Regions from separate parts of the Chryseobacterium sp. GM_Chr_2 genome, predicted to be linked through region 2. Evidence: riboswitches for the same ligand, from Rfam matches in the RefSeq annotation. Region 2 holds a riboswitch; the other holds the start of a gene.
What was found. A riboswitch is a leader RNA that binds a small molecule or an ion and turns the genes downstream of it on or off. The one in region 2 is predicted to bind S-adenosylmethionine.
Positions count from the first base shown of each region.

Region 1: linked by a shared signal. The riboswitch ahead of OXQ85_RS16240 (alpha/beta fold hydrolase) and the one ahead of OXQ85_RS15285 (TonB-dependent receptor) in region 2 are both predicted to bind S-adenosylmethionine.

Region 1 covers NZ_JALNUD010000011.1:72,076-79,602, reverse strand. Annotated here, with positions in the region: gene metH (methionine synthase) at 1-837, opposite strand, end outside; gene OXQ85_RS16255 (homocysteine S-methyltransferase family protein) at 929-1,939, opposite strand; gene OXQ85_RS16250 (O-succinylhomoserine sulfhydrylase) at 2,004-3,203, opposite strand; gene OXQ85_RS16245 (ACT domain-containing protein) at 3,342-4,880, opposite strand; gene OXQ85_RS16240 (alpha/beta fold hydrolase) at 4,877-5,821, opposite strand; SAM riboswitch class I at 5,886-5,993, opposite strand; gene OXQ85_RS16235 (glucosidase) at 6,182-7,527, shown strand, end outside.
Region 2 covers NZ_JALNUD010000010.1:76,090-83,616, forward strand. Annotated here, with positions in the region: gene OXQ85_RS15275 (CPCC family cysteine-rich protein) at 1-156, shown strand, start outside; gene OXQ85_RS15280 (RagB/SusD family nutrient uptake outer membrane protein) at 619-2,112, opposite strand; gene OXQ85_RS15285 (TonB-dependent receptor) at 2,129-5,038, opposite strand; SAM riboswitch class I at 5,122-5,219, opposite strand; gene OXQ85_RS15290 (type II 3-dehydroquinate dehydratase) at 5,620-6,027, shown strand; gene pckA (phosphoenolpyruvate carboxykinase (ATP)) at 6,191-7,527, opposite strand, start outside.

The sequences.
Region 1 (7,527 bases), on a different contig from region 2:
TAATTCTAGGAGTTCTTTATTAATTTCATCATAAACCTCCAACATCGCAGGATTTACGATTCCCATATTCATTCCCGCCTGAATCGCATGATATAGGAAAACTGAGTGCATTGCCTCTCTCACCGTGTCATTTCCACGGAACGAGAACGAAACATTGGAAACTCCCCCACTCACAGACGCATACGGAAGATTTTGGCGAACCCATCTTGTCGCTTCGATAAAGTCGATGGCGTTTCTTCTGTGTTCATCCATTCCCGTAGCAACAGGGAAAATATTTAAATCGAAAATAATATCTTCTGCAGGGAAATTTAATTGATTAACCAAAAGATCATAAGAACGCTTTGAAATTTCAATTCTACGTTCATAAGTATCGGCCTGTCCTACCTCATCGAACGCCATAACGATCATCGCCGCCCCATATCTTTTAATCGCTTTTGCATGTTTGATAAATTCTTCCTCGCCTTCTTTTAAGCTGATAGAATTGACCACACATTTTCCCTGAGCTACCTGTAATCCGGCTTCCAGAATTTCCCATTTCGAAGAATCGACCATAATCGGAATTCTTGCGATATCCGGTTCGGAAGCAATTAAATTTAAAAATTTAATCATCGAAGCTTTTCCATCAATCAATCCGTCATCGAAATTGACATCAAGAATCTGCGCCCCACCTTCAACCTGATGACGCGCAATATCAAGAGCTTCAGAATATTTCTCCTCTTTTATTAATCTTAAAAATTTCTTTGAACCGGCAACATTGGTTCTTTCACCAACGTTGATGAAATTACTTTCCGGCGTAATAATCAAAGGCTCAAGCCCCGACAATCTTAAATACTTCATAGTTTAATTTACCAATGTATCAATGTAACAGTCTATTAATGTAGTAGTTCACCAATAGATTCTTTAAGAAGATTGTTACCTTGATAAATTATTATATTGTTACATTAACCTTTCTTGGTTCATATTTTTCAACAAGATCGGCTATTGCTTTGATATGTTCCGGCGTTGTTCCGCAGCAACCTCCGATAATATTGATTAATCCTTTTTCAACATATTCCTTGATCTGGCTTGCCATATCGTCAGGAGTTTCGTCGTACTGACCGAAAGCATTCGGTAAACCCGCATTCGGATATGCCGAGACAGCAAATTCTGAATTATGAGCTAAAGTTTCCAAATACGGAGTTAATTGGTTTGCACCCAACGCACAGTTGAAACCCACACTTAATAAATTCAAATGCGAAACGGAGATTAAAAATGCTTCTGCCGTTTGTCCGCTCAATGTTCTTCCCGAAGCATCGGTAATCGTTCCTGAAACCATGATCGGGATTTTTATTCCTCTTTCATCCTGAATTTCATCAATCGCAAATAAAGCAGCTTTTGCATTTAAGGTATCAAAAATAGTTTCAACCAATAAAATATCTGAACCTCCGTCTAATAAAGCTTCACACTGTTGTTTGTAGGCAACTCTCAATTCTTCAAACGTAATGGCTCTGTAACCCGGATCGTTTACGTCTGGACTTAAACTTGCCGTTCTGTTGGTTGGCCCGATAGAACCTGCTACAAATCTCGGCTTATCCGGATTTTGAGCGGTGAATTCATCACAGACTTTTCTTGCAATTTTCGCAGATTCATAATTCAGTTCATACACCAACTCTTCCATGTGATAATCTGCCATTGCAATCGTCGTTCCGGAAAATGTATTTGTTTCCAAAATATCAGCTCCAGCTTCTAAGTATTTTCTGTGAACTTCTTCAATAGCGTGAGGCTGCGTTAAAGAAAGTAGATCGTTGTTTCCTTTTACCGGATGTTCCCAATCTTTGAAACGCTCGCCACGATAGTCTTCTTCCTCGAATTTGTATCGCTGAAGCATGGTTCCCATCGCTCCGTCGAGAATTAAAATTCTTTCGGATAATGCTTTGTATAGTTGTTCTGAATTTTTCATTTTTTATATTTTTTCCCATAGGTTACACCTACGGTTATTATTATTGAACCCTTCGGGTTCGCCATTAATCCAATGCCTGTTTCAAATCTGCAATAATATCATCCACATTTTCTAAACCAACCGAGCAACGAACCAAGCCTGCTGTAATTCCCACTTCATTTCTTTCTTCGTCTGACAATTTAGAATGCGTTGTAGAAGCCGGATGCGTAACGATTGTTCTCGTATCACCAAGGTTTGCAGAAAGGGAACACATTTTAATTTTATCTAAAAAGTTTCTCCCGCCTTCAATTCCGCCCTTGATTTCAAATGCGACGATATTTCCACCTAATTTCATTTGCTTTTTTGCCACTTCATAACTTGGATGAGATGGCAGGAAAGGATATTTCACCAAATCTACATTTGGATGACTTTCTAAAAACTCAGCTACCTTTAACGCATTTTCACAATGTTTTTCAACACGGATCGCTAAAGTTTCCAAGCTTTTTGACAATACCCAAGCATTGAAAGGTGACATTGCAGGACCTGTATTTCTTGCGAAAAGATAAATTTCACGAATCAGATCTTCTCTTCCAACTGCTACTCCACCCAACACACGGCCCTGACCATCAATTAGTTTCGTTGCAGAATGTACAACAATATCGGCTCCATATTTAATCGGCTGCTGCAAATATGGTGTTGCGAAACAGTTATCCACAATGAAAATTAAGTTATGCTTTTTTGCTATTTTTCCGAAAAATTCTAAATCTAAAACCTCAATCGCAGGATTTGTTGGTGTTTCCAGATATAAAATTTTCGTATTCGGTTGTATATATTTTTCAACATTTTCCGCATCTTCGGCTTTGAAATAAGTTGTTTCAATATTCCATTTCGGGAAATATTTTGTAAACAATGTGTGCGTAGATCCGAAAACCGACTGACAGCTTACGATATGATCGCCAGCATTTAACAAAGTCGCAAATGTTGAATAAATCGCTGCCATTCCCGTTGCGAAAGCATAGCCTGCTTCAGCACCTTCCATTTTAGCAATTTTATCTGTGAATTCCGTTACATTTGGATTTGAAAATCGGCTGTATAAATTCTTCGGTTTTTCTTCTGCAAAGCTCGCTCTCATATCTTCCGCATCCTGAAAAATAAAACTGGATGTTAGATATAATGGCGTTGAATGCTCGTCAAACTGAGTTCTTTCGGTTTGGGTTCTGATGGCAAGCGTTTCAAAATTTGAAAGTTGCTCGTTGTTAGTTTCTGGTTGAAAATTTTCGCTCATAAACTTATTTATCTTTTTAGAAATATATTAATTTAAAATCTTATTATTCAAACTGATACATTACTTTACTGTTATATTTTTATTTTTTCCATAGGTTTCACCTACGGCTATTGATATTGAACCCTTCGGGTTCATTGATTATTTCGTTTCGCTTACTCTTAAAATATCTCCGAAAACACCTCTTGCCGTTACTTTAGCTCCGGCTCCGGCTCCCATGATTACGATTGGATTTTCACCATAACTTTCGGTATAGATCTCGAAGATAGAGTCTGAACCTTTTAACTGTCCTAAAGCAGAGGTTGCAGGTACAGAAATCAATTTTACATCCAACTCACCTTTTTCTTTCTGCAAATCTCCGTGAAGATCTCCAACATATCTTAACACATGATCCGGTTCTTGATCTTCTTTAATTTTTTGATATTCTTCGTCTAATTCTTCCAGTCTTGAAAGGAATTCTGATTTTGAAACAGAAAGTAAATTTTCAGGAACCAAATTCTGAATGTTAATATCTTCAAATTCATTAATCAGATCTAATTCTCTTGCCAAGATCAATAATTTTCTGGCAACATCGCTTCCAGACAGATCTTCTCTGGGATCCGGCTCTGTATATCCTTTTTCCAGCGCTTCGTTGATGATTGTGGAAAACTTATCCTCTCTCAACGAAAAATTGTTGAAAACATAGCTCAATGTTCCTGAGAAAACTCCTTTAATTCTTGTGATATTCTCTCCCGAAAGGTGTAGCAATTTAATCGTATCAATTAATGGCAAACCTGCACCAACATTGGTTTCGTATAAATATTTCTTTTTATTTTTCTCTAAAGATTTTCTTAAATTTCTATAAGTGGCAATCGGCAGCGTATTATAAATTTTGTTGGAAGAAACAATATCAAAACCGTTATCTACAAACGCATCATAATGCTTCACAAAATCTTTACTCGCCGTATTATCTACCATTACCAGATTTTCCAGATGGTGCTCTTTTGCATATCCGATCAGGCTTTCAATGCTGGAATCTGTTTGAGAATAATTAACCTTCTGTCTCCAGTCGCTTCCAAAACCGCCTTTGTTCAAAGCCATTTTCTTTGAATTGGCAATGGCTACAATTTTCAACTGTAATCTTTTACGTTTCAGAATATCATGTTCAGAATCTAAAATCTGTTCCACCAACGTTCCGCCCACATTTCCGTGACCGATCAATGCTAAATGAACGACTTTCGGTTTTCCGTAAATTTCAGTTTCAACAATATTTTTTGCAATTTCTGTCTGATTATCGGTTACCACGATATTTACTCTTCCCGCCGAAGCAATTTGATTCAACAAAAGCGGAAATATTTTATTTCTCTGAAGTTCAGAAAGTATTTTGCTATAATTTTCCGAAACGAAACCAATAACCGCCACATTACTGATATTGTAAATATTGCTTACCGCCCCGTTCGATTTTTCTTTTTTAAATTCTTCCTGCAGCACACGCACTGCATCTTCCGCATCTTTTTCATCTACCAAAACAGAAATTCCGTTTTCAATCGCCTGCTGAGAAATTACGCCAACGCTTATTCCTTCTTCATTTAATACTTTGAAAATTCGGGAATCGATGCCGATGTGTCCTAAAAAGTCTTTCCCTTCAAAGTTTACCAGCGCTTTGTTTCGATAAATGTTTATCGTATCTGATGTTGTCATATATTCAGAATAAGTTTTATGATATTATTTAATTGTTTATATTCCATTAAAAAGGCGTCGTGCCCATGAATTGAGGTGATCTCGTGATAAAAAACATTTTCCTTTTTCTCTTTCAGCTTTTCAAAACACCTTCGAATTTCAGAAGCCGGGAAAAACAAATCTGTATCTACAGAGATCATGTGCATTCGTGCCTGAATTTTTTCCAATTGAGATTCATCAACATTCAAATTCATCAGTAAATGATTCATCAGCTTGTAAGACTTTAAACTAAATCGTTCGTTTAAAGAATTTCCGTGATAAATCAGCCAATCTTCTGATTCCAATCTTTGTTTTTCCTGATTGTATTTATTTTGAAATCTATCATTTAACGATTCCGGTGTTCGGTAACACAACATGGCATGAATTCTTGCTTTTTGCAAAGGTTCATTTTCTTGATTTAATAAAAATTTCTGAACCAGACATTGTGCGTGAAGCCAATCGTGGGTTTTATAATCACAGGCAATAGGAATGAAAATTTCGGCAAGATTTGGCTTTTTCACCAGCATTTCCCAACCGATTCCTCCTCCCAAAGAGCCCCCAACAATGGCGTATAAACTTGTAATATGTAAACTTTCAAGTCCTTGTAAAAAGATATTAGCAATATCTGAAGGCGCGAAATCTTCGTATTCATCAATTAAAAAATCATCAAATCCGTTTCCGGGAATATTGAAGCACAGAATCGTATATTTATTTGTATCAATAACCTGACCTTCACCAATTAATTGTTTCCACCAGCCTTTATCACCGGAAACATTAGAATTTCCCGTTAAAGCATGATTAACTAAAATGATAGGTGACGAAAACAATTCTTGCCCGAAAAGCTGATAGCTCAACAAGATATGACATTCCTTACCGGAATTTGTTTGATACGAAAGATTAATATAGTTTAATTCTGTTTTCAATTCTATTATACTTTTTGATAATACAATTGAAAATGCCACAGGAAATGGCTGAAAAAAGATTCAGTAGTTATCTGTCCAAAATAATTTTGGTAGAACGTAGCACCTTCTTCGCTTGCGCAAAGGGTTGCTAAGGTTTCACAGGGTCTAATCCCTCAACCTTTCTTGATAACATTTTCAATATTTGAATGATCGAATGGTGCAAAGATAAAACATTTCTTTTAAATATTTATAAAAATTTAATTTAATATTCGAAACACTGATAAACAAAAGGTTTTCAAAGCAATGTTAACTATTTTTCAGATTCGTAAAGTTGGAATTTTTTATCAAAAAAACTAACTTCGTATAGAAAATTGATGAAATATGATTGCCGAAAAACAAAGATTACAAGATAAAAACTGGAAAAACTGGGGACCTTACGTAAGCAACCGCCAATGGGGAAATGTACGGGAAGACTACAGCTCCAACGGCGATGCATGGAATTTCGCCAATCATAATTCCGCAGAAAGCTACGCCTATCGTTGGGGGGAAGAAGGCATTGCGGGAATCTCTGATGTGAAACAGCTTTTCTGTTTTGCCCTATCCTTTTGGAACAAGAAAGATAAAAGGGTAAAAGAGCGATTCTTCGGGCTGAGCAACCCTCAGGGAAATCACGGAGAAGACATTAAGGAAATTTTTTATTATCTGGATAATACGCCTACCCATAGCTATATGAAGCTGGTGTACAAATATCCTATCAACGCATTTCCTTATGATGATATTCGTGCCGAAAATGCCAGAAGAAGCAAAAAAGAACCTGAATACGAGATTATCGACACAGGAATTTTTGATAACGATGAATATTTTGATATTTTTATTGAATATGCCAAGGCTGAACATAATGATATTTTGGTTCGCGTTACGGTTTGCAACAGAAGTCAGATGGATGCGCCTATTGTGGTGATACCTACGATTTGGTTCAGAAATAACTGGAAATGGGGCTATAACACGTATAAAGGACAAACCAATGCTGCTCAGGAAGGTTGTATCAATATTAATCACGACAGTATTTCCATCAAAAAACTGTATTCGCGAAATATGAATGCGGAAAGTGTTTTCTGTGATAATGAAACCAATGCTCCGAAATTATATGGTTCCCCGTATCCCGGAAATACCTATTATAAAGACGGAATTAACGATTATATCACTTACGGAAGCAATACCGTAAATCCTGAAAAAAGAGGTTCCAAAGCTTCATTTATAGTAGATGAAATAATTGCTGCGGGAGCATCTAAAACTTTTGATTTCAGATTGTCGCCCGACGAACTGGATGATCCTTTTTCTCAGTTTGATGAAATTTTAAACAACAGAATTGATGAAGCCAATGAATTTTATAATGAAATTCAGAATGATGTAACGAACGACGATGAAAAAAATGTACAAAGACAGGCTTTTGCAGGTCTACTTTGGAACAAACAGTTTTATCATTACAATGTCGGAAAATGGCTGAAAGGTGATCCGAATTTCGAAGCTCCGAGAGACTTCAACAATTATGTAAGAAATACGGAATGGAATCATCTTCATAATAAAGATATTATTTCCATGCCCGATAAATGGGAATATCCTTGGTATGCGACCTGGGACTTAGCCTTCCACTGTGTTCCGTTTGCAATTATTGATGCTGAATTTGCGAAAGGACAGCTCCTCTTATTAACAAAGGAATGGTATAT
Region 2 (7,527 bases):
TATTGGGAAGATGATGGAGTACAACTTCATGATATTGATTATGATAGTGGAGCAAATAATGTAAGCTTAAGAGAGGCAAAAATTAATTTTAAAAAGTATGGCGCGATAGAAAAAAGATTTATAGAATTCGTTAGACCTCTTTTAAAAGAGGAATAATATTACACATAAAGACTTTCCGAAAATTTTGGATAGCCTTTTTTATCAGAACAAAATAATCTCTTTAAATTTATATTTTATTTAAAATCGCTAAGATTATTCAAACAATGAAAATGAAAATAACAATCCAGAACTGCAGCGACGAAAAATCTCTATAATAAAAGAGCCTGAAGCTTTAGAAGCATTTATTGAACCTAATGATGAAATAAAAGTTGAGACCAACGAAGAGGAAGAAAACATCTATCTAAATGTGGGTAAAAATGATGATGGAACTATTTACATTCAAATTTGGGATGCTCTAAAAACACAATACAAAATTTACCACCAAGGCAAAAATATGTTTGAGGGTTACTTATAGGTATTCAATCTTTAAGTGAATACTTTCATTTGTATACATCATTAATCATAAAAAAGGCTGTCCTCAAATTAGGGCAGCCATTTTAAGAATTTAAAAAACTAATACTATAAATTCGGATTATTCTCCACTTCCTTCTGCGGAATCGTAAACAAATAATACCTGCTATTCGGAGCAAAAGAAGACTGATCAGGAAAAGCATATATCGTGTGCCCTCTTCCGGCAACATTTTTCACTGTTCCGTCGGGAGTGGTGATTTGTACCTGAATCGAAGAACCGTCTGCATTGGTAAAAGGTTTTCTCACGACCGTTCCCTGCGTTCTGATGATGTCGGATAAAGAAAATCCTTCGCCGAACAATTCTTTTCTTCTTTCAATTAAAACCTCTTTAATCACATCATTTTGTGCTAAAGAACCTGAATATTGATTAGCATTTCTCGCCGATTTCAATTGGTTTAAAACAGTTACCGCATTGGTTACATTTCCGTTTCTGGCTTCGGCTTCGGCTTCAATTAAGTACATTTCGGCCGCTCTCATATAGACGATATCGGCAATTAAATTCGCTTTAAATTTAAATTTAGCATATCTCAAGAGCCCTTCCCTACCCGGAAGTCCGTCCCAAGAAAACAAAGAATAGCGAATATCATTGGTATCAAATAAATCTTTAAAATAAGGATCTGCCATGAAGCTGTAATAATAACTTCCCGAAGACGAAACATCCAAAAAATGGAAGGCATAACTCTCGCTAGACTGCTCTTGCGTTTGCCCGTGACCCCAAATCCACTCTCCGTTGCTGATGTCGTTGAAACCTTCTTTATATTTTTCAGCAGTCATTAAAGCATACCCGTTTCTTGCTACTTTTGCGGCAGCAGCAGCTTTTGCCCAATCACCTGTATTCAGATAGGTTCTTGCCAGCAATCCGTTCACCACCGATCTGTCGATTTTATCTTTATTGTTTCTCGTGTAATTTTGAAGCAATTGATCAGCATCTGTTAGATCACTTTTAATCAGCGTATAAATTTCTTCTAACGTTGCTCTTTTATTCGGCTTAGATTCAGTGGTTGTAGGTTCTGTATAAATCGGAGCCGTTAATGCCGTTTTATCTTTTAAATAACTGAACTGATAAAAACTCGCCAAATTCAGATAACAAAAAGCTCGAAGTGTTTTTGCCTGACCTTTCACCTGATCTTTCTTTTCCTGACTTCCCTCTGCCGCATCAATTCTTGTAATCACATTATTCATGTTGTTGATGGTAGAGTACAGCAAACTCCAGATGAAAAGGGCACGACTTCCTGTATTATTGCTTAAATCTGAAAATGTATACGCTGTGGGGAATCCGTATTTATTGGTTAAAACCGCCACATCACTTCCCATCGCATCGCTCGTTCTCAGTACGGTTGAATATCCGATGTTGGAATATGTTGTTCCATCATCATTAAATTTCGCCCAAGTTCCATTGATTACCGTTTCTGCATTATCAGCCGTTTTAAAAACTTCTGCTTCATTGGCCTGATTGGTCGGCGCCGTTTCCAGTTCGCTTTCACAGCTTGCCAGTGATAAGATCGCGATAATGGCAAAAGATAGATATTTTATTTTTTTCATTGTTTTAATTTTAAGATTAAAGAGTTGCCTGAAGTCCGAAAGTGATGGTTCTCATCGCCGGATATCTGTAATACGTTGTTCCATCCAATGATTGCTCAGGATCCATTCCTTTATGTTTGTAAAACGTGAGTAAATTTTCCCCCTGAACATACACTCTGAAGTTTTTCAAGCCCAATTTTTCAAAATAATTCGATGGAAGTGTGTATCCGATACTTACATTTTTCAATCTTGCATACGTTGCAGAATATAAAAATCTCGATGAGGTTGAAGTCCAGTTATTGGTTGTTGTGCTCAAAATAGGAACATCCGTATTTGTATTTTCAGGCGTCCATCTGTTGACCATTTCGGCGCTCCATGCACGTCCTGCCAAGTTTCCGTTGGACATGATGGATGTATAATCGGTATCCAAAATCTTTCCTCCCAATCTAAAAGTCAGTAAAGCGGAAAGGTCGAAGTTTTTATAATTTAAGCTTGTTGTTAATCCTCCCATTAATTTAGGAAGCGCCGAATCCTGAATTTCTCTTGCCGCTTTAGCATATTCGGAAGTGGTACCTTCCACTGTTTGTCCGTTGGCATCTGTTGTAATGGTCTTCCACAAAGGTTTTCCGTTAGTTGGATCTACACCTGCCCAAGTCGGAAGATAGAAATCGTAAACCGAACCACCCACAGTTAATAATTTTGTCCCGCTGATGATAGAAGACTGAGGAAGTTTTGTGATCTTGTTGTTTAATGTACTTAAATTCACATCTACATTCCATTGAAAATCATCGGTTTTTACAGGTGTTGTGAATAATGAAAATTCAAAACCGGTATTCTGCATCGTTCCGATATTGGCTTGAAACCCTGTAAATCCTAATGACGGCGCCAACGGCATTTCAAAAAGCAAATCCTGACTTTCACGCTTGAAATATTCTACATTACCTTTAATTCTGTTGTTCAGAATCGCAAATTCAAGTCCGATATTTAAATTAAGATTCGTTTCCCATTTCAAATTTGGTGTCGGAAGACTGCTTGCAACGGTTCCTGCTTCTCCTAAATTGTTGTAAAATCGATATAAACTCTGATAAGCATAATAGGTTTTAAGCTTGTCATTTCCCTGACCTCCGTAACTTGCACGAAGTGTCAGCTGATTGAATATATTCAAATCTTTAATAAAATCTTCATTCGACGCTTTCCACGAACCACCGACAGACCAAAACGTTCCCCAACGGTTATCTTGAGAAAATCTCGAAGAAGCATCTGACCTTACCGATCCTGAAATGAAATATTTATTCTGATAATCGTACTCCGCTTTACCTAAGAAACTTAGCAATCCCAACTGATCGCTGTTTCCTGTGAAACCACCCAATAAAGCTGCAGCGTCTGGTTCATAATAATACGGAAGTGAAAACTGAGATCTGTTTCCGGAAATCGTCTGATATTCATAATGATAAAACTCCTGCCCTGCCAATAAATTCACATGATGCTGACCGAATTTTTTATCATATGTTAAAATATTACTTGTGGTATAAGAAAGCGTTCTGGAATTTGTTTTAGTGACCGAACCGCCAATTTCAGTTCCTTGCCCTAACAGAGAATTGGTATAATAATGACCGTTATAATTCACCAAATCAACTGAAAAACTGGTCTTAAATTTTAGTTCAGGCAAAAACGTAAACTCAGCAAACCCCTTTCCTGAAAAGTTATCTTCTCTGTTTTCGTTTTTATCTAAAGGTAAAGTTGCTGCTAAATTCTGATTTTGTAAAGCGCTTGTTGGTCTGTATTTTCCGAAATCATAAATATAATTTCCGCCTGCATCAAGTTTATAGCTTCCGTCGGTATTTCTTTCATAGTAAGGATAAAATGAAGGAATAATACGCCCGACATTGATAATATTTTCAGAACTTGAATCCGAAGAAGCCGGAGCCAATTGAACGCTGTTGGTAAAGCTTAAATTCGCACCAACATTCAGCCATTTTTTAACTTCAGAATTTAATTTTAATCTTGTACTGTATTTTTTGAAACCAGATTCTATGGCAATTCCTTTATCATCTAAATAACCTAAAGAGAAATAATAGTTACTCTTTTCGTTTCCGCCACTGAAATCCAAATCAACCTGATTTCTAGAAGCCACACGTTGAAGAACATCTGCCCAATTGTCATTCCACAAAGCTTTTGCACCTGCCAACAATTTTCCGTCTGTTCCTACAGGTTTTGCAAAACTGGCTCCGTAAGGATTGATTCCCAAAGCATTCACCAAACCGTCTGTTGCCATCTGAGCCGCCTGCTGTGGAGCAATATTATTCGCAACATAGCCGTTTCTCATTGCCTCCCAATACAATTCAAAATACTGATCAGTATTTACCTGAGCATAATCTTTCACCGCTCTCGAAGAAAAACCCTGACTGATATTAAAATTGATCTTTGATTCTCCTTTTTTACCCGATTTGGTCGTAATGATGATTACTCCGTTTGCCCCTCTCGAGCCATACAACGCACTTGCAGAAGCATCTTTCAGTACACTCATCGATTCAATATCATTTGGGCTGATGGTGTTGATATTTCCATCAAAAGGAAGTCCGTCTACCACATACAAAGGATCGCTTGAAGCACTTATTGAGCCAATCCCACGAATACGAACCGAAGCTACAGACCCCGGCTGGCCAGAAGCACTCACCGCCTGAAGTCCGGGAACCTGACCTTCCAACGCTTTTGTAATATTGGTAACTGGTCTATTGTTGATTTTATCACTGGAAATTGTGGAAACCGAACCCGTATAGCTATTTCTTTTCGCTTTTCCATACGCCACAACAACTACTTCGTCTATCTCTTTTTCCTTCAGGGTATCTTTTTTTATTTCCTGACCTTGTACTCCGATAATTCCCAAGAAAAATACCGCGACAGGTGGAATCCAAATCTTAGAATTAAATGAATTTTTATTAATCATAATCAATTTTGTTTAACATTAATTAAAAATAAACCTTTTACAAAAAAGACAACAACAAGCACCAATAAATAGGATTAAATTATTGCTTATCTTTCCTTTTTAAGGCTGAATGTAACACCTTGCCCAAAGCAGGTTGTTAAGATTTCATAGGGTCAGTTCCCTCCATCTTTCTTTATAAGCCGATCGAAATATGGTTGCAAATCTAAAAACAAATAGTCTACAAAACAAGTAGACTTTAAAATTTTTGATTATAATTTTATGAAAATTAAGTTAAATTTATTTTAAAAACCACCAAAATAGACACTTATACAAATTGTTAAATTTTCAAATATGAGAAATATCATTAAAAATAATACAATGGATAAAAATTACATTCAAGACTGAATTAGGATTAAAATTCATTACGCAACCCTCGTCACTCCGAGTAGATTTTTACAAAAAAAATCGTATCGAGAAGTTTTGCTGTGGAAATAGAATTTGTGTTTCTGTTCACTGGTTCTCGATACATTTTTCTCCGCTTCGCTGCGAAAAACACTCGAACTGACGAAGGGAAATTCAAAAAAAGTTTTTAATTTTATGTTATGAAAATTTTAATTGTAAACGGTCCTAATCTTAATCTGTTAGGTACGCGAGAACCAGAAATTTACGGAACGGTAACGATGGAAGATTATTTAGAAAAATTACAATCTGAATTTTCTACGCATGAAATATCTTATTATCAATCAAATATTGAAGGTGAATTGATTAACCGTCTTCAAAAAGATGATTTTGATGCTTTGGTGATTAATCCGGGAGCGTTTACTCATTATTCTTATGCTATTACAGATTGTTTAAAGAATATTCAGAAGCAGAAAATTGAAGTTCACATCAGTAATATTTACAAGAGAGAAGAATTTCGTCAGAAGTCGGTAACGGCAGCAAATTCTGATGCTGTTTTATCAGGTTTTGGAATGGACGGATATCGATTGGCAATTTTGAGTTTGAGGTAATTTCATAGAGATAAAAATTGATAAATGCTTCGACAAGCTCAGCATGACAGTCCTAATACTAACTGTGTAATTATTTAACAGTCTATTTTTAGCGAGGTCCTGCTGAACTCTGCCGAAGCATTTAAAACATAAAAAAGCCTCATCAATGATGAGGCTTCCTAATTTAGTTAATTGCTTGTTGCTGTAACTGAGGACCGGAAGCAATAAGCTTTTTGCCCTCTTCGGTGTTACAATATTGTTCAAAGTTTTTGATATATCTTGAAGCTAAGTCTTTCGCTTTTTCTTCCCATTCAGAAACTTCGTTATACGTATTTCTTGGATCTAAAATCCCTTCAGAAACGTTTGGTAATTCTGTAGGAACTTCAAGATTCATAATTGGAATTCTTGTTTTAGGAGCATTTTCAATAGATCCATCGATGATAGAATCAATAATTGCTCTTGTATCTTTCAAAGAAATTCTTTTTCCTGTTCCGTTCCAACCTGTGTTTACCAGATATGCTTTAGCACCGTGTTCTTTCATTTTACCGATCAATGTTTTTGAATACATTGTTGGGTGCAATGTTAGGAACGCTTCACCAAATGCTGGAGAAAATGAAGGTTGAGGTTCTGTAATTCCTCTTTCTGTACCGGCTAACTTTGAAGTATAACCACAAAGGAAATGGTACTGTGCCTGATCTTCATCCAAAACAGAAACAGGAGGCAATACTCCGAAAGCATCTGCAGAAAGATAAACGATCTTACTCGCGTGTCCTGCTTTTGAAGGCAAAACAATTTTATTAATATGATAAATCGGATAAGAAACTCTCGTGTTTTCTGTGATAGATCCATCTGTATAATCAGCAATTCCGTCGTGAACCACTACGTTTTCTAGAAGTGCATCTCTTTTGATTGCTCTGAAAATATCCGGTTCTTTTTCTTCTGAAAGATCAATTACTTTTGCATAGCAACCTCCTTCATAATTAAATACTCCATTGTTGTCCCAACCATGCTCATCATCACCAATCAGATATCTTTTCGGATCTGCAGACAAAGTAGTTTTTCCTGTTCCTGAAAGACCGAAGAAAAGAGCAACATCTCCTTCTTCACCTACATTTGCAGAACAGTGCATAGAAGCCATCCCTTTCAAAGGAAGGTAATAATTCATCATGGCAAACATCCCTTTCTTCATTTCTCCACCGTACCAGGTTCCTCCAATGATCTGAAGTTTTTCGGTAAGGTTGAACATCACGAAGTTTTCAGAGTTTAATCCCTGCTCTTCCCAGTTCGGGTTTGTAGTTTTAGATCCATTGATTACTGTGAAATCCGGTTCTCCAAAGCTTTCCAACTCATAATGAGAAGGACGGATGAACATATTCGTAACGAAATGCGCCTGCCACGCTACTTCAACGATGAACCTTACTTTTAATCTTGTATCTGTATTCGTTCCGCAGAATGCATCTACAACATAGATTTTTTTAGCATCAGAAAGTTGGTTCAGCACTAAATCTTTACAAGACTGGA